Regions from separate parts of the Variovorax sp. GW821-FHT10D07 genome, predicted to be linked through region 2. Evidence: riboswitches for the same ligand, from Rfam matches in the RefSeq annotation. Region 2 holds a riboswitch; the other holds the start of a gene.
The links. A riboswitch is a leader RNA that binds a small molecule or an ion and turns the genes downstream of it on or off. The one in region 2 is predicted to bind glycine.

Region 1 (8,451 bases), on a different contig from region 2:
GCTGGTGGTGCTGTGCTCGTGGAGCTTCATGGCGGTCGCCTCGACCTTCGTGGCGCGCACCGTGCCGGCCGGCGGCATCGGCATGGTGATGGCGATCGTACTGGTGCTCAACGGGCTGATCGCCCAGTCGGGCTCGCCCACGCTGATCGCACTGGTGGCGCGCCATCTCTACGACGGCCAGGCCCTGGCCCTGCCCTCGGCGATGGCCACGGTGTTCGCGCTGTCGGGCTGCATCGCGATCGGCGCGGCGCTGCTGCTCGGCGGCCGGCTCGCGCGGCGCGAGACCTCGGGCGCGGCCCTCGAGCGGCGGATGTCGTCGTGATCCCGCAGCAGCCTTCCGGGAGCCACACCCTCATGATCCAACGCAACACCCAGGCCCTGCTGCTCGCCCTGTCGGGACTCTCGCTGGCGCAGGGCGCGCAGGCGCAATCGGAACTCAAGCTGTCGGGCCTGCTCGGCAGCGGCGTGCTCTACACCCGCGACTCGGGCGGCCGCAGCCAACTGCAGATGACCTCGACGCATGCCGCGCCCTTCCTGGCGCTGACCGGCAGCGAATCGCTGGGCGGCGACCTGCGCGCGATCTTCCGCTGGAGCAACTCGGTCTTCGTCGACAGCGGAACGCTCGCGCCGCTCGAGAGCTACATGGGCCTGAGCTCGGGCACCTGGGGCACGCTCACGCTGGGCGCGATGTACGACCTGCTCGCCGACGCGACGCCCTTCACCTCGGAGCGCTACACCTCGCTGCTCGCCACGCATCCCGGCAACCTGGACCGCACGGTCGGCAACTCGCTGAGCAACCTCGTCAAGTACAAGTCGCCGGTGTTCGGCGGCTTCCAGTTCGGCGCCATGTACGGCTTCGCGGAGCCGGATTCGACCACCAACGTCGGGCGCGCCGTCGGCGCGGAACTCAGCTATGCCAGCGGTCCGCTGCAGGCGCTCGCGATCTGGGAGTCGGTCCGGGGCATCCCGTACGCCCCCGCGACCCGGCTCGGCGTGCCCAGCCTCTACGGCGTCGACTTCTCCAAGGCCCCGGGCACGACCCTGTCGCAGACGCAGGACACGGCCACGGTCGGGCTGGCCTACACCAGCGACGGCTGGCGCTGGATGGGCAACTACAGCCACACGCGCCTGTCGGCGGCCGGACTGCAGCAGACGGAGACGGCGCGAACCCTCGACGTCGGTGCCTACAAGTACCTCACGAACCAGTTGCGCATCGGCGGCGGCTATTCGCTCACGAAGCTCGCGAGCTACCGCTGGGATCAGGTCCATGGCCATGTCGACTACGCGCTGTCCAAGCGCACCAGCCTGTACCTGCTCGGCGTGCTGCAGAAGGCGGGGCCCGGGCAGAAGGCGGTGCTGCGCAGCCAGGCCGTCGCGGGCGGCCGCCGCCAGTCGGCGTTCGAAGTCGGCATGACGCACGCCTTCTAAAAAGTTTTCTTCCAAGGAGATCGAGTGACCGGAGATTCAATGCAGTGGGACGTGATCGTCGTCGGTGGCGGCCCCTCGGGCCTGACCATGGCGGCCGAGTTGGCGGGTTCGGGCGCGCGCACGCTGGTGCTGGAGCGGCGCATCGAGGGCGTGCAGTCGCGCGCGGGCACGCTGCTGCCGCGCGTGCTCGAGCTGTTCGACGCGCGCGGCATCGCCGACCGCTTCATCGAGCGCACGAGGCGGATCCTCGACTACCCCTTCCGTTCGAGCCACATCTGGGCCGGCTTCCAGTCGATCGAGTGGGAGCACCTCGACACCCGCTTCGGCTTCACGCTCGGACTGCCGCAGAACATGACCGAGGAGATCCTCTGGGACTGGGCGGCCGACAGCGGCGCCGAGCTTCGCCGTGGTGCCGAAGTGCACGCCGTGCGGCAGGATACGGAGAGCGTGGAGATCGAGGTGGCCGACCCGTCGGGCGCAGTGTCGACGCTGCGCGCCAGGTACCTGGTGGGCGCCGACGGCGGCCGCAGCACCGTGCGAACCCAGTGCGGCCTGCCCTTCGAGGGCCACTCGGGCACCTTCCGCGGCATCGTGATCGACGCCGAGCTCAGCGCGCCCTGGCCCGGCGGGCGCACCGGCGCCGACAACGAGATGGGCTGGGTGCGCGGCTATGCCTTCGGCGAGGGCATCACGCGCTTCAACATCGTGCACCGCGACCGCCGCCATGCGACCAAGGACGAGCCGGTGACGCTCGAGGAAGCGAAGCAGTGCCTGCGCGACGTGCTCGGCAGCGACTACGGCATCGAGGGCTTCCGCTGGGCCTCTCGCTTCGACGACCAGATGCGCGCCGTGCCACGCCTGCGCCAGGGGCGCGTGTTCCTGGTCGGCGAGTCGGCGCGCATCCACTACCCGGCCAGCGGCGTCGGCATGAACTTCTGCCTGCAGGATGCCTTCAACCTGGGCTGGAAGCTCGCGAACGTCGTCACGGGCGTAGCCGGCGAGGCCACGCTGGACAGCTACGACGCCGAGCGCCTGCCGGTGATGCATGCGCTGCTCGAGAGCGTGAAGGCGCAGTGCGTGCTGCAGTTCAATTTCGAACCCGACGCGGTGGCGCTCAAGCGCCGGCTCGCGCGGCACATCATTCCGCTGCCCGAAGTGCAGCGCCAGTTGGTGCTCGAGTTGTGCGGGCTCGAGCAGCCCTATCCAGGTCGCGCCCGGGAGGCCGACCGCCACCCGCTGGCCGGCCAGCGGCTGCCCGACTTCGACCTCGTCACGCGCGACGGCCGCTCGGTGCGCGTCGCCGAGCTGCTGCGCGAGCGGCGCTTCCTGCTGCTCGATCTCGAGGGCAATTCGCGGCAGTTCGAATCGCTGGACTTGCAGGGCCTGCCCGTGACCCTGGTGCCGGCCCGCGTGGCGCGCGTGCCGCCCGCCATGCGCGGCGTGCAGGCGATGCTGGTGCGGCCCGATGCCTATGTGGCCTGGGCGAGCGCGGACGTGGCGCGCGCCGCCGAGGTCGAGACCGAACTCTGGCGCTGGATGAAGAGGTGATGTGATGAAGAACGACCACAGGCCACTGCTGATCGCGGGCGGCTGGGTGCTGAGCATGGACCCGGCCATCGGCGAGCTGCGCCGTGGCGACGTGCTGATCGAGGGCGAGCGCATCGTCGCGATCGCGCCGAGCATCGATGCTCCCGATGCTGAACGGATCGAGGCCGACCGCATGATCGTGCTGCCCGGCTTCGTCGACACGCATCGCCACACCTGGCAGAGCTGCGTGCGGCATCGCTATGCCGACATCGATTCGCAGATCTACTTCGCCGAGATGCTGGGCGCCAAGGGCGCGGCCTATCGGCCCGAGGACGTCTACACCGGCACCTTGCTGGGCGCGGTCGCGGCGCTCGACAGCGGCATCACCACGATGCTCGACTGGTCGCACGTGCAGAACAGCCCCGAGCATTCCGACGCGGCGATCGCGGCGCTGCGCGACGCCGGTATCCGCGGCGTGTTCGCGCACGGCTGGCCACTGGTCGACGGCGCCTCGTGGATGTTCGGCAGCGAGCGCGGCCATCCGCAGGACATCCGGCGGCTGCGCGAGCGCTACTTCTCGAGCGACAACCAGCTGCTCACGCTCGCGATGGCCGCGCGCGGCCCCGAGATGGCGCAGCGCGAGACCTGGCTCGGCGACCTGCGGCTGGCGCGCGAACTCGGCATCCGCTCGAGCATCCACATGGGCGCCTACGCGCGCAACGCCGCCGTGCGCGGCATCGCGCAAATGCACGAGGCCGGCGTGCTCGGCGACGACCTGACCTTCGTGCACTGCTGCTGCTCGCACCACGACGAGTTCTCGATGATGGCCGACGCCGGGGTCAGCGCCTCGCTCGGCGTGCACTGCGAACTCAATGCGCAGGGCATGGGCGACATCCCGTTCGACCGGCTGCTGGCCGTGGGCATCCGGCCCAGCCTCAGCGGCGACACCGAGACCAAGTGCGCGGGCGACATGTTCACGCAGATGCGCCATGCCCTGGCCTATTACCGCTCGTGGATGGGCGGGGGCCATTCGAAGACGAAGAACGCCCCGGCGACGCTGGGCCTGCGCGACGTGCTCGGTTTCGCCACCCTGGCCGGCGCGCAGGCGAACGGACTCGCGCACAAGGTGGGCTCGCTCACGCCGGGCAAGCAGGCCGACGTGGTGCTGATCCGCGCCGACGACCTGAACCTGGCGCCGGTCTCGGACGCGGTCGGCGCGGTGGTGCTGGCGGCCCATCCGGGCAATGTCGACAGCGTGTTCGTCGCGGGCCGGCCGGTGAAGCGCGACGGCCGGCTGCTCGATGTGGACCTCGATCGGCTGCGGCAGCGCGCGGCGGATTCGCAGGCTTATGTGCTGGGGCTGGCATGAGCGCCGCGCTCGATCCCCAGCTCGCGACGATCGTCGCGGCCATGCGCGCCCACGGGGCCCCACCACCGTTCTCGGGCACGCCCGCCGAGGCGCGCGAACGCATGCGCCGCGCGGTGATGGCGGCGCGCGAGCGCACGACGCTGCCGGTCGTGGCTTCCACCGAGGACCGCGTCGCCGAACACCAGGGCCTGCGCGTGCCGGTGCGGGTCTACCGGCCCGTCTCGGCCGAGGCCGTGCTGCCGACCGTGGTGTTCCTGCACGGCGGCGGCTTCGTGCTCGGCAGCGTCGAGCTGATGGACGACATCGCGCGCAAGCTCTGCCGCGACGTCGAGGCCGTGGTGGTCTCGGTGGACTACAGGCTGGCGCCCGAGCACCCGTTCCCGGCCGCGCACGACGATGCACTGGCCGCGACCCGCTGGGCGCTGGACCATGCGGAAATGCTCGGCGGCGATCCGTCCCGGGTCGCCCTGGCCGGCGAAAGCGCGGGCGCCAACCTCGCCGCCTGCGCCGCGCTGGCGCTGCGCGGCCATGCACAGCCGCTGGCGGCCCAGCTGCTGGTGGTGCCGGGCCTGGACATGGCGCGCGACGTGGCCGCGATCGAGGCCCGCGGCATCGACTATCCGATGCTCGCGCCCGCCGACTTGCGCGAGATCGCCCGGCTCTGCATGGGCGCCTCGGCCCACCGCGCCACCGAGGTGCCGCCCTCGCCGCTGCGCGCGGCGGAGCTCGCGGGCCTGCCGCCGACCCTGATCGCCGTCGCCGGCCATGACCCGCTGCGCGAGGAAGGCCTGGCCTACGCGCACCGGCTCGAGGCGGCCGGCGTGCCGACCCGGCTGCTGGCCTTCGACGACATGTTCCACCCCTTCTTCGGCTTCTTCGCCCACTCGGCCGCCGCCGGCCGGGCCCACGACGCCATCTGCCGGGCGCTGTCGGACCGGCTGCGCGGCCGCGGCTGAAGCGGCCCGCAATCCACTACACTCGCCGGGGTCAGGAGAGAGCCCCGCACGGGGCCGCCGAAGGCGCAGGGAACCCCCGAACGCTCAGGCAAAAGGACTGACACAGCGCCGGCCTTCGCGGGACGGCGTTTCCTTGCTGGAGAGAGGCCGGTGCCGCAGGCGCCCGGTCCACCGAAGGAGCAAACCCCGATCGTGGGGCGAATCTCTCAGGTAAAGCGGACAGCAGGGGTGGCCCCATGGCGCGAGCCATGGCATTCGATTGCTGCCCCCAGGAGTGCCCCGTGGCTGCTTCCGCCCCCGAATCCGAACTGCTCAAGACCCCGCTGTACGCGCTGCACCTGGAACTCGGCGCCCGCATGGTGCCCTTCGCCGGCTACTCGATGCCGGTCCAGTACCCGGCCGGCCTGATGGCCGAGCACAGGCACACGCGCGAGGCCGCGGGCCTGTTCGACATCTCCCACATGGGCCAGCTGCGCCTGTCCGGCCCCGATGCCGCGGCCGCCTTCGAGACCCTGATGCCGGTCGACGTGATCGACCTGCCCGCGGGCAAGCAGCGCTACGGCCTGCTGCTCGACGACCAGGGCGGCATCCTCGACGACCTGATGTTCTTCAACGAAGGCAACGGCTCGCTGTTCGTGATCGTCAACGGCGCCTGCAAGGTGGCCGACATCGCCCACATCCAGCAGAAGATCGGCCAGCGCTGCCAGGTGCAGCCGCTGCCCGAGCAGGCGCTGCTCGCGCTGCAGGGCCCGCAGGCCGCGGCCACGCTGGCGCGGCTGTCGCCCGGCATCGAGCGCTTCGTGTTCATGACCGGCGGCGCCGTGCAGATCGGCGGCATCGAAGCCTTCGTCACGCGCAGCGGCTACACCGGCGAGGACGGCTTCGAGATCTCGGTCGCCGCGAAGGAGGCCGACGCGCTGGCGCGGCTGCTGCTGGCCCAGCCCGAGGTCAAGCCCATCGGCCTGGGCGCGCGCAACTCGCTGCGGCTCGAGGCCGGCCTGTGCCTCTACGGCAGCGACATCGACACCGGCACCACGCCGGTCGAGGCTTCGCTCAACTGGGCGATCCAGAAGGTGCGCCGCACGGGCGGCGCGCGCGCGGGCGGCTTCCCCGGCGCCGAGAAGATTCTGGCGCAGCTCGTGGCCGCCACCGGCGCGGCCGGCCATCTCGACCACGACACGCTGAAGCGCCGCCGCGTTGGCCTGGTCGCGCTCGAGCGCATCCCGGTGCGCGACGGCACGCCGCTGCAGTCCTTCGAGGGCCAGGACATCGGCCAGGTCACCAGCGGCCTGCTGGGCCCGACGGCCGACCGGCCGGTCGCCATGGGCTACGTGGCCACCGCCTTCGCCGAGCCCGGCACCCGGGTGCAGGCCATCGTGCGCGGCAAGCCGGTGCCGATGGAGGTCTCGACCCTGCCCTTCGTGCAGACGCGCTACTACCGCGGCTGACGACCGGACATCCGGCGGACCGCCGTCGCGGCTAACCTACGCCCCGGCATCGGCCACTTTTTATCCACGAGGAGTTTTTCAACATGAGCATCAAGTACACCAAGGACCACGAATGGGTGCAGGCCGAGGGCGGCAACGCCACGGTCGGCATCACCGTCCATGCGCAGGACGCGCTGGGCGACGTGGTCTTCGTCGACCTGCCCGAGGTCGGCAAGAGCTTCGCCCAGGGCGAGGTCGCCGGCGTCGTCGAATCGGTGAAGGCCGCGGCCGACGTGTTCATGCCCGTCTCGGGCGAGATCACCGAAGTCAACGAAGCCCTGCGCGCCGATCCCTCGCTCGCCAACAGCGCGCCGCTGGCCGAAGGCTGGTTCTTCAAGGTCAAGCTGTCCGAACCGGCGCAGCTCGACGCGCTGATGGACGAAACCGCCTACGGCAAGTTCGCCGAGGAATCCTGAGCTCCTGAAACCGGATGGCCGGACGCGAAGGCTCGCGTCCGGAAGTCCGCTCCCCCTTCTCTTCCCCCGCCCGCCATGCCCACCCCCGCCGCCCTGCCCACCCTGCAAGAACTCGAGAACGCCGAGGAATTCATCGCCCGCCACATCGGCATCGATGCCGACGACGAGGCGCGCATGCTGCCCGTGATCGGGTCGGCCACGCGCGCCGAACTCATCGATGGCATCGTGCCCGCGGCGATCCGGCGCAGCAAGCCGATGCGGCTGCCGGCACCGGCCACCGAGGCCGACGCGCTGGCCGAGCTCAAGGCGATCGCGTCGAAGAACAAGGTGTTCCGCAACTTCATCGGGCAGGGCTACTACGGCACCCACACGCCGGGCGTGATCCTGCGCAACGTCCTCGAGAACCCGGCCTGGTACACGGCCTACACGCCCTACCAGGCCGAGATCTCGCAGGGCCGCATGGAGGCGCTGGTCAACTTCCAGACCATGGTCTGCGACCTCACGGGCATGGCGATCGCCAATGCCTCGATGCTCGACGAGGCCACAGCGGCCGCCGAGGCGATGACGCTGGCCAAGCGCAGCGTGAAGAGCAAGAGCAACGTGTTCCTGGTCTCGGGCGACTGCCATCCGCAGACCATCGAAGTGGTGAAGACGCGCGCCGCGCCGCTGGGCATCGAGGTCAAGGTCAGCACCGCTTCCGAAACCCTGCCGCACCTGATGGCCAGCGGCGAATTCTTCGGCGTGCTGGCGCAGTACCCGGCCACCACCGGCCACGTGCACGACCTGCGCCCGCTCGCGGGCCACGCCCACCAGTACGGCGCGGCCTTCTGCGTCGCGGCCGACCTGCTGGCGCTGACCCTGCTCACGCCGCCCGGCGAATGGGATGCCGACATCGTCTGCGGCACCACCCAGCGCTTCGGCATGCCGCTGTGCAACGGCGGCCCGCACGCGGCCTACCTGGCCTGCCGCGACGACTTCAAGCGCTCGCTGCCGGGCCGCCTGGTCGGCGTGAGCGTCGACACCCATGGCCGCCCCGCCTACCGCCTCGCGCTGCAGACGCGCGAGCAGCACATCCGGCGCGAGAAGGCGACCTCGAACATCTGCACCGCGCAGGTGCTGCCCGCGGTGGTCGCGAGCATGTACGCGGTCTACCACGGCCCCGACGGCCTCACGCGCATCGCGCAGCGCGTGGCCGCGCTCACCGCCATCCTCGCGCGCGGCCTGGCCCAGATGGGCCGCGAGCCGGTCAACGAGACCGCCTTCGATTC
Region 2 (8,451 bases):
GGCTGCCCGCGATGGCGCAGAGCCAGAAGCCGAGCCGCGCGCGCTGGTGCAGCACCCAGGCCGCGACCGCGGCCGTGACCAGCGGCAGCAGCGCCGTCACCACCGCCGCATGGCTGGCCGTGACCACGCGCAGTGCATAGGCCAGCAGCAGCGGAAAGCCGACGCAGTTGCCGAGCACCGCGATTCCCAGCGGCTTCCACTGGTGGGGCGCGGGCCGCGGCGAGCGCGTGACCAGCAGGAACACGGCCGACAGCAGGCCCGCGAGCGCGGCGCGGCCGAGCGTGACGAACCACGGCGAGAGCTGCGGCTGCGCCTGCGTGCCGGTGGCCAGCCGCGTCATCGGCAGCGTGACCGCGAACAGCGCCACGCCGATCACGCCGAGCCACATGCCGAGGGTTTCGTCCTTGATCTTCATGGCGGCCCTAGACGCGCAGCATCCACCAGGCGGTGAGCACCAGCACGGCGGCCATCGCACGGTTGAACCAGGCCAGGCGCTTGCCCTTCGACAGCCATTCGCGCAGCAGCGCGCCGGCCAGCGCATAGGTGAAGTTGCTCGCGAAGGCGTAGACCAGCATCACGGGCGCGACGATCGCGAAGCGGTGCAGCGGCTCGGCCTGGCCCGCGATCCAGCCGGCCACCAGCGTGAGCGCGAGCAGCCAGGCCTTGATGTTGAGGAACTGTAGTGCCACGCCCTGCACGAAGCCGACCGACAGGTTGGCATCGTCGGCGCGGCCCAGCGTGGTGCTGGTGGCGAGCTTGAACGCGAGGTACAGCAGGTAGGCGATGCCCAGCGCCTTGATCGCCCAGCGCAGCGCGGGCGCCGCCATCACCAGCGCGCCCAGGCCGGCTGCGCACAGCGCGAGCAGCAGGGTCCAGCCCACGGGCACCGCGACCACGAAGCGCATCGCGCGCGGCAGGCCGCCGTTGGCCGCGAGGGTGGTTGACAGCGTGGTGTTCGGGCCCGGCGAGAAGCTCATCGCCGTGGCCAGCACCAGCAGCGCGGTGAATTCTTGCCAGTTCATGACACACACTCTAAACTTTGGACCATTACAGTTCCAGTACAGATGGCCGTACACACAGTCAATCTGTATCGGCCTTGCGTACAACACAGATCGAACGCCGATGCTGACACGAACCTCGTCCCAGTCGCTGACCGCCCAGTTGGCCGATCGCCTGGCCGAACGCATCCGCAACCGGCTGCTGCTGCCGGGCGCGCGCCTGCCCTCGGTGCGCGAATGCGCGCGCCAGCAGGGCGTGAGCCCCTACACCGTGGTGGCCGCCTACGACCAACTGCTGGCGCTCGGGCTGGTGGAGGCGCGGCGCCAGCGCGGCTTCTTCGTGCGCGATTCGGGCCGCGATCCCGGCCGCGACCCGGCCCAGCCGGCGGGCGACCCGCTGCAGATCAGCGCGCTGTCGATGGTCACGCAGATGATGGCCTCGCGCACGCCGGCCGACGCCAGCTCGTTGATCCGCAGCATGTTCCACCGCCCGAGCGACAAGCCGCAGCCCGGCATGGGCGTGTTTCCGCCCGACTGGCTCGATTCCTCGTTCATGCCGACGGCGGTGCGGCGCATGACCAGCACCGCGATGCTGCAGGAGCTGTCGCTGCAGTACGGCGAGCCCGCGGGCGACGCGGCGCTGCGGCGCAGCCTGTCGCAGAAGCTGGTGGGCATCAACGTGCCGGCCGCGCCCGACCAGATCGTGACCACCATCGGCGCCACCCATGCGCTGGACATCGTGAGCCGCACCATGCTGCGCGCCGGCGATCCGGTGATGGTCGAGGAGCCCGGCTGGGCGCTCGAGTTCGCGCGGCTCGAGGCGCTGGGCATGCGCATCCTGCCGGTGCCGCGCCGCGCCGACGGGCCCGACCTCGACGTGATGGCGCAGTACTGCGCGCTGCACAGCCCCAAGCTGTTCGTCAGCGTGAGCGTGCTGCACAACCCGACCGGCTACAGCCTGTCGCCCAACAGCGCGCACCGCGTGCTCAAGCTGGCCAACGAGCACGACTTCCACATCGTCGAGGACGACACCTACAGCCACCTCGCGCCCGAGCACGCGACGCGGCTCAGCGCCCTCGACGGGCTGCAGCGCACCATCTACGTCAGCGGCTTCGCGAAGATCCTCGCGCCCAACTGGCGCATCGGCTTCCTGGCCGCCTCGCCCGCGCTCAAGGAGCGGCTGCTCGAGACCAAGCTGCTGGCCACGCTGACCTCGCCCGCGCTGTTCGAGCGGGCGCTCTCGTGGTGCATCGACCAGGGCCAACTGCGCCGCCATGCCGAGCGCGTGCGCATCCGCCTCGAGGGCGCCCGCGCGCGTGCCGCCAAGCTGGTGCTGGCGCACGGCTGCACCTTCGCGTCCGAGCCCGCGGGGCTGTTCGGCTGGGTCGACACCGGCGTCGACACCGACATGCTGACCCAGCGCATGCTCGACCAGGGCTACCTGCTGGCGCCGGGCTCGCTGTTCCATGCGCGCCGGCCGCCCACCACGCTGATGCGCATCAACTTCGCGAGCTCGCAGGACGCGAGCTTCTGGAAGGTCTTCGCCAAGACGCGCGACGAGCTCTGATCCGGGGCGGGGCGGGCCCTGCCTTGGAGTAAGCTGGCAGCACAACACCCGCCAGACCGGAGACCTGCCGCATGAACAAAGCCAGCCAACCCTTCGATTTCAGCCAGTTCGTACCCGGCTTCGACTTCCTCAAGAACCTCGCGGCCGGTGCGAGCGGCGCCGGTTCCGTGCCCGGCATCCCGAGCCTGGCGAGCTGGGTGGCGCCCACCATGAGCGTGGAGGAGGTCGACAAGCGCATCCAGGAACTCAAGACGGTGCAGTACTGGCTCGAGCAGAACGGCCACGCGCTCAAGGCCACGATCCAGGCGCTGGAGGTTCAGAAGATGACGCTGTCCACCTTGCGCGGCATGAACGTGCGCATGGAGGACCTCGCGGGCGTGTTCACGCGGCAGGCGAATGCGGCGGCCGCGGCGGTCAGCCCGGCGCCGGCAGCCGCGCCGGCCGCGGCGCCCGAACCCGAGGTCGAGTTCGAGGACGAAGAGGAACTCGACGAGGAGGAGGAAGAAGAGGAAGAGGCTCCGCCGCCGCGCCGCAAGGCCAGGCCGGCCGCCAAGGCCTCGGCCAAATCCGCCACGGGCGATGCCGCCGGCGGCGCGGTCGACCCGCTCAAGTGGTGGGGCTCGCTGACCGAGCAGTTCCAGCAGATCGCGAGCACCGCGCTGCAGGACGCGGCTCAGCTCAAGATGCCGGCCGTGACCCAGCCGCTGGCCGACGCCGTCGGCAAGGCCATGGGAACCGCGAGCGCCTCGCGCAAGTCCACCCCCCGCAAGGCCTCGACGGCCGCCAAGCGACCGGCGGCGAAGAAGCCGGCCGCGGCGCCCGCGGCCCGCAAGCGAACGGGCGGCCGACGCTGAGCCGCCTTGTCTTGACCATCGAACGAAGCAGGTTGGCACGATGAAGTTGTTTCCCTCCGGTCACGCCACCCATCCGCAATGGCGCATGGCGGCCGGCCTCGTGCTGGCCCAGCTGCGCGCGCAGATGGCGTTGCCCGACTACGCCTCGGCACCCACCCTCGGGCTGCTCTACATCACCGACCACTATGCGGTCGACGCGCAGGAGATCCTCGACCACCTGAGCGCCGAGCTGCCCGAGGTGACCGACTGGGCCGGCACCGTGGGCGTCGGCGTGTCGGCCAACAATGCCGAGTACTTTGACGAGCCCGGCCTGAGCCTGATGCTCTGCGCGTTGCCGAGCGACCAGTACCGCGTGTTCTCGGGCGTGGCGCCGCTGGCGAGTTCCGAGATGAGCGGCTTCGAGGCTCACACGGCGCTGGTGCATGCCGACCCCGCCACCCCCGACCTGACCGAGCTCATCGGCGAGATGGCCGGGCGCACCGACACCGGCTACCTGTTCGGCGGCCTCTCCTCGGGCCGCGGCGGCGCGCTGCAGTTCGCGGTCGGCGGCAACGGCAACATCCGCGGCCAGGGTGCGGCCGGCGGCGTGTTCTCGGGCGGCCTGTCGGGCGTGGTGTTCGGCGAGGGCGTGCGGCTGGTGTCGCGCGTCACGCAGGGCTGCCAGCCATTGCGCTCGGGCAGCGCGCGCGAGCGCGAGATCACCGAGGCCGACGGCAACCTGGTGCTGCAGCTCGACGGCGAGCCCGCGCTCGACGTGCTGCTGGCCGACCTGCAGGTCTCGCTCGAGCGGCCGCAGGAAGCCATCGAGGCCGTGCGCGCCACCCTGGTGGGCCTGGTCGATGCCGGCAGCGACGGCATCCGCCGCACGGGCGACCTCGGCGCCGACGTGCTGGTGCGCCACATCATCGGCCTCGACCCCACGCGCCGCGGCATCGCGATCGCCGACGTGGCCGAGGCCGGCATGCGCCTGAGCTTCTGCCGCCGCAACGCCCAGGCTGCGCGCGCCGACCTGATGCGCATCTGCGCCGAGATCCGCGAGGAACTCGAGCCCGAGGAACAGACCCTGGCCACCGCGCGCGCCGTCGCCGCCGGCGAGGCCGAGGCGGCGCCGCATCCCGCGCGCCGCATCGCCGGCGCCGTCTACGTGAGCTGCTCGGGCCGCGGCGGCCCGCATTTCGGCGCACCGGGCGCCGAGCTGCAGATCGTGCGCCACGCGCTGGGCGACGTGCCGCTGGTCGGTTTCTTCGCCGCGGGCGAGATCGCGCGGCACCACGTGTATGGCTACACGGGTGTGCTGACGGTGTTCACGGCGGACGACTGAGCGTCCGCCTTCTTTCGGAAGCTCAGCCCAGCGCGGGCCGCGCCACGCCCGCTACGGGCCGGGGCAGCCCCGTGAACGCGAAATCCACCTCCGGCGCCAGACCGCTCACGATGCGCGCGATCGACTTGCCCGAGCCGCAGGCATGGGTCCAGCCGAGCGTGCCGTGGCCGGTGTTGAGGTAGAGGTTCGCGAGTTTCGTGCGGCCGATCAGCGGCACGTTGCTCGGCGTGGCCGGGCGCAGGCCGGTCCAGAACTGGGCTTGCGCGGTGTCGCCGGCGCCGGGGAACAACTGCTCGACGCGGCGCACGATGGCTTCGCAGCGCACGCGGTTGAGGTCGCGGTCGTAGCCGTTGAGCTCGGCCGTGCCGGCGATGCGCATGCGGTCGCCCGATTCCGAGGTGTAGCGCGAGAACACCAGCTTGTATTCGTCGTCGGTCAGCGAGACCTGGTAGGCCTTGCTCGCGTCCTTGACCGGCAGCGTGACCGAATAGCCCTTGGCCGGATAGATCGGCAGCCGGATGCCCAGCGGTGCCGCCAGCAGCGGGCTCAGCGAACCCATCGCCATCACGAAGGCATCGCCGCGGATGCGCTGGAAGCGGCCCTCGGCGTCGGTGACCTCGACGTGGTCGATCGCGCCGCCCACCTCGCGCAGCGCGGTGACGGTGTGGCTCATCAGGAACTTCACGCCGGCCTCGGCCGCGAGCCGCGCGAGTTCGCGCGCGAAGCGGTTGGCGTCGCCCGATTCGTCCTCGGCCGTGTAGGTGGCGCCGGCCAGTTGCGGCCGGATGTGGGCCAGCGCGGGCTCGAGCTTCACGGCCTCGTCGGCCGAGATCACCTGGCGCTCGCAGCCCAGCGCGCGCATCTGCTCGGCAGGCGCGAGAGCGCCGTCGAACTCCTTTTGCGTCGTGTAGAAGTGCAGGATGCCCTGCGTGCGCTCGTCGTAGCGGATGCCGGTATCGCGGCGCAGCTGCTGCAGCGTGTCGCGGCTGTAGGTGCCCAGCCGCACGATCTGCTCGATGTTGTGGCGTGTGCGCGCGGGCGTGCATTCGCGCAGGAACTGCAGGCCCCAGAGCCACTGGCGCATGTCGGCGCGGATGCGGAACAGCAGCGGGGCGTCTTCCTTGCCCAGCCACTGCAGCACCTTGAGCGGCGCGCTGGGATTGGCCCAGGGCTCGGCATGGCTCACCGAGATCTGGCCGCCGTTGGCGAAGCTGGTTTCGGCGGCCGGGGTGGCCTGCCGGTCGATCACGGTCACGTCGTGGCCGAGTTGCTGGAGGTAGTAGGCCGAGGTCACGCCGAGCAGGCCGGCGCCCAATACGATCACGCGCATTTCAAGTACCTTTCGAGGTCGAAGCGCTTGAACGGCGTGAAGGTCGTGCTACTGAATAGATAGCGCGCAACCGGACGGCCGTCCAATTGCCGCTCCCCCTGTCCTCGGTACCTGAGAGTTTCATCCGCTGCACCTTGCAGCGGACTTGCTCCTTCGGCGCAGCACGGCCGCGATGGGCGATGTGCTGGCTCTCCAGACGGCGTTTCAGTGGTTGCAGTACAGGCCCCGCGGGAAGCGTGGAGCCGACCTGAGCGTTTATGGGAGTTTGCGCCTTCGGTGGGGCTGCCTGCGCGATGCATGCGGCCCGCTCTCCTGCAATGGGTGGCGATTGTAGGCGGGCCGCGGGCACCGGCCAACCCCGGATTCGGCCTTGCGCACGGGTGGGATAATCCACGCCCGGCCGCGCCCGCGCGGCTTCGGGCTTTCGACCACGTGACTCAGCAATCACACAGCACAGGGGACTCCATGATCCTGGTTACCGGCGGCGCCGGCTTCATCGGCGCCAATTTCGTCCTCGACTGGATCGCGCAAGGCGACGAACCGGTCGTGAACCTCGACAAGCTCACCTACGCCGGCAATCTCGAGACCCTGGCCTCGCTCAAGGGCAATCCGCGCCATGTCTTCGTGCAGGGCGACATCGGCGACAGCGCGCTGCTCGACCGCCTGCTGGCCGAGCACAAACCGCGCGCGGTGGTCAATTTCGCGGCCGAGTCGCACGTGGATCGCTCGATCCACGGCCCCGAGGATTTCGTGCAGACCAATGTGCTCGGCACCTTCCGGCTGCTCGAGTCGGTGCGCGGCCACTGGAACGCGCTGCCGGCCGACCAGAAGGCGGCCTTCCGCTTCCTGCACGTGTCGACCGACGAGGTCTACGGCTCGCTCTCGAAGGCCGACCCGGCCTTCACCGAGGAGAACAAGTACGAGCCCAACAGCCCGTACTCGGCCAGCAAGGCCGCCAGCGACCACCTCGTGCGCGCCTGGCACCACACCTACGGCCTGCCGGTGCTCACCACCAACTGCTCGAACAACTACGGCCCCTTCCATTTCCCCGAGAAGCTGATCCCGCTGATGATCGTCAACGCGCTGGCCGGCAAGCCTCTGCCCGTGTATGGCGACGGCATGCAGGTGCGCGACTGGCTCTACGTCAAGGACCACTGCAGCGCGATCCGCCGCGTGCTCGAAGCGGGCCGGCTCGGCGAGACCTACAACGTGGGCGGCTGGAACGAGAAGCCGAACATCGAGATCGTGAAGACCGTGTGCGCGCTGCTCGACGGGCTGCGTCCGCGCGCCGACGGCAAGGGCTATGCCGAGCAGATCAGCTACGTCACCGACCGCCCCGGCCATGACCGCCGCTATGCCATCGACGCGCGCAAGCTCGAGCGCGAGCTCGGCTGGAAGCCGGCCGAGACCTTCGACACCGGCATCCGCAAGACGGTCGAGTGGTACCTCGCCAACGGCGACTGGGTGCGCAACGTGCAAAGCGGCGCCTACCGGGCCTGGGTCGAGAAGCAGTACGACGCGAAGGCTTCCGCATGAAGCTGCTGCTGCTGGGCAAGGGCGGACAGGTCGGCTGGGAACTGCAGCGCAGCCTCGCACCGCTGGGCGAGCTGGTCGCGCTCGATTTCGACAGCACCGACTTCCACGCCGACTTCAGCCGGCCCGAACAGCTGGCCGACACCGTGCGGCAGGTGCGCCCCGACGTGGTCGTCAATGCCGCCGCCCATACCGCCGTCGACAAGGCCGAGAGCGAGCCCGAGTTCGCGCGCAAGCTCAACGCCACCTCGCCCGGCGTGGTGGCGCAGGCCGCGCAGGAGATCGGCGCGCTGATGGTCCACTACTCGACCGACTATGTCTTCGACGGCAGCGGCAGCACGCCCTGGAAGGAAGACGATGCGACCGGGCCGCTGAGCGTCTACGGCCGCACCAAGCTCGAAGGCGAGCAACTGGTGGCGCAGCACTGCACGAAGCACCTGATTTTTCGCACCAGCTGGGTCTATGCAGCGCGCGGCGGCAACTTCGCCAAGACCATGCTGCGGCTGGCCAGGGAGCGCGACAAGCTGACCGTCATCGACGACCAGTTCGGCGCACCCACCGGTGCCGAGCTGCTGGCCGACATCACGGCCCATGCCATCCGCGCCACCCTGCAGGACCCGTCCAAGGCCGGGCTCTATCACGCGATCGCGGGCGGCGAGACCACCTGGTACGGTTACGCGCGCTACGTGCTCGAACTCGCGCAACAGGCCGGTGTCGAGCTCAAGGCCGGGCCGCAGCAGGTCGAGGCCGTGCCGACCAGCGCCTTTCCCACGCCGGCCACCCGGCCGCACAACTCGCGCCTCGACACCTCGAAGCTGCAGGCCGCCTTCGGGCTGGTGCTGCCGCCG

Region 1: it holds a riboswitch for glycine, as region 2 does, so the genes downstream of both, gcvT (glycine cleavage system aminomethyltransferase GcvT) here and AC07PU_RS29235 (D-amino acid dehydrogenase) in region 2, are expected to answer to the same signal.

What each region holds. Positions count from the first base shown of each region.
Region 1 covers NZ_JBWKMZ010000003.1:92,987-101,437, reverse strand. The annotation lists gene AC07PU_RS10900 (MFS transporter) at 1-322, shown strand, start outside; gene AC07PU_RS10895 (porin) at 355-1,428, shown strand; gene AC07PU_RS10890 (FAD-dependent monooxygenase) at 1,453-2,976, shown strand; gene AC07PU_RS10885 (amidohydrolase family protein) at 2,981-4,324, shown strand; gene AC07PU_RS10880 (alpha/beta hydrolase) at 4,321-5,280, shown strand; glycine riboswitch at 5,303-5,386, shown strand; glycine riboswitch at 5,407-5,513, shown strand; gene gcvT (glycine cleavage system aminomethyltransferase GcvT) at 5,529-6,728, shown strand; gene gcvH (glycine cleavage system protein GcvH) at 6,812-7,183, shown strand; gene gcvP (aminomethyl-transferring glycine dehydrogenase) at 7,259-8,451, shown strand, end outside.
Region 2 covers NZ_JBWKMZ010000012.1:9,069-17,519, forward strand. The annotation lists gene AC07PU_RS29210 (DMT family transporter) at 1-415, opposite strand, end outside; gene AC07PU_RS29215 (LysE family translocator) at 423-1,022, opposite strand; gene AC07PU_RS29220 (aminotransferase-like domain-containing protein) at 1,123-2,565, shown strand; gene AC07PU_RS29225 (PhaM family polyhydroxyalkanoate granule multifunctional regulatory protein) at 2,637-3,419, shown strand; gene AC07PU_RS29230 (FIST signal transduction protein) at 3,460-4,740, shown strand; gene AC07PU_RS29235 (D-amino acid dehydrogenase) at 4,763-6,070, opposite strand; glycine riboswitch at 6,159-6,276, opposite strand; gene rfbB (dTDP-glucose 4,6-dehydratase) at 6,536-7,606, shown strand; gene rfbD (dTDP-4-dehydrorhamnose reductase) at 7,603-8,451, shown strand, end outside.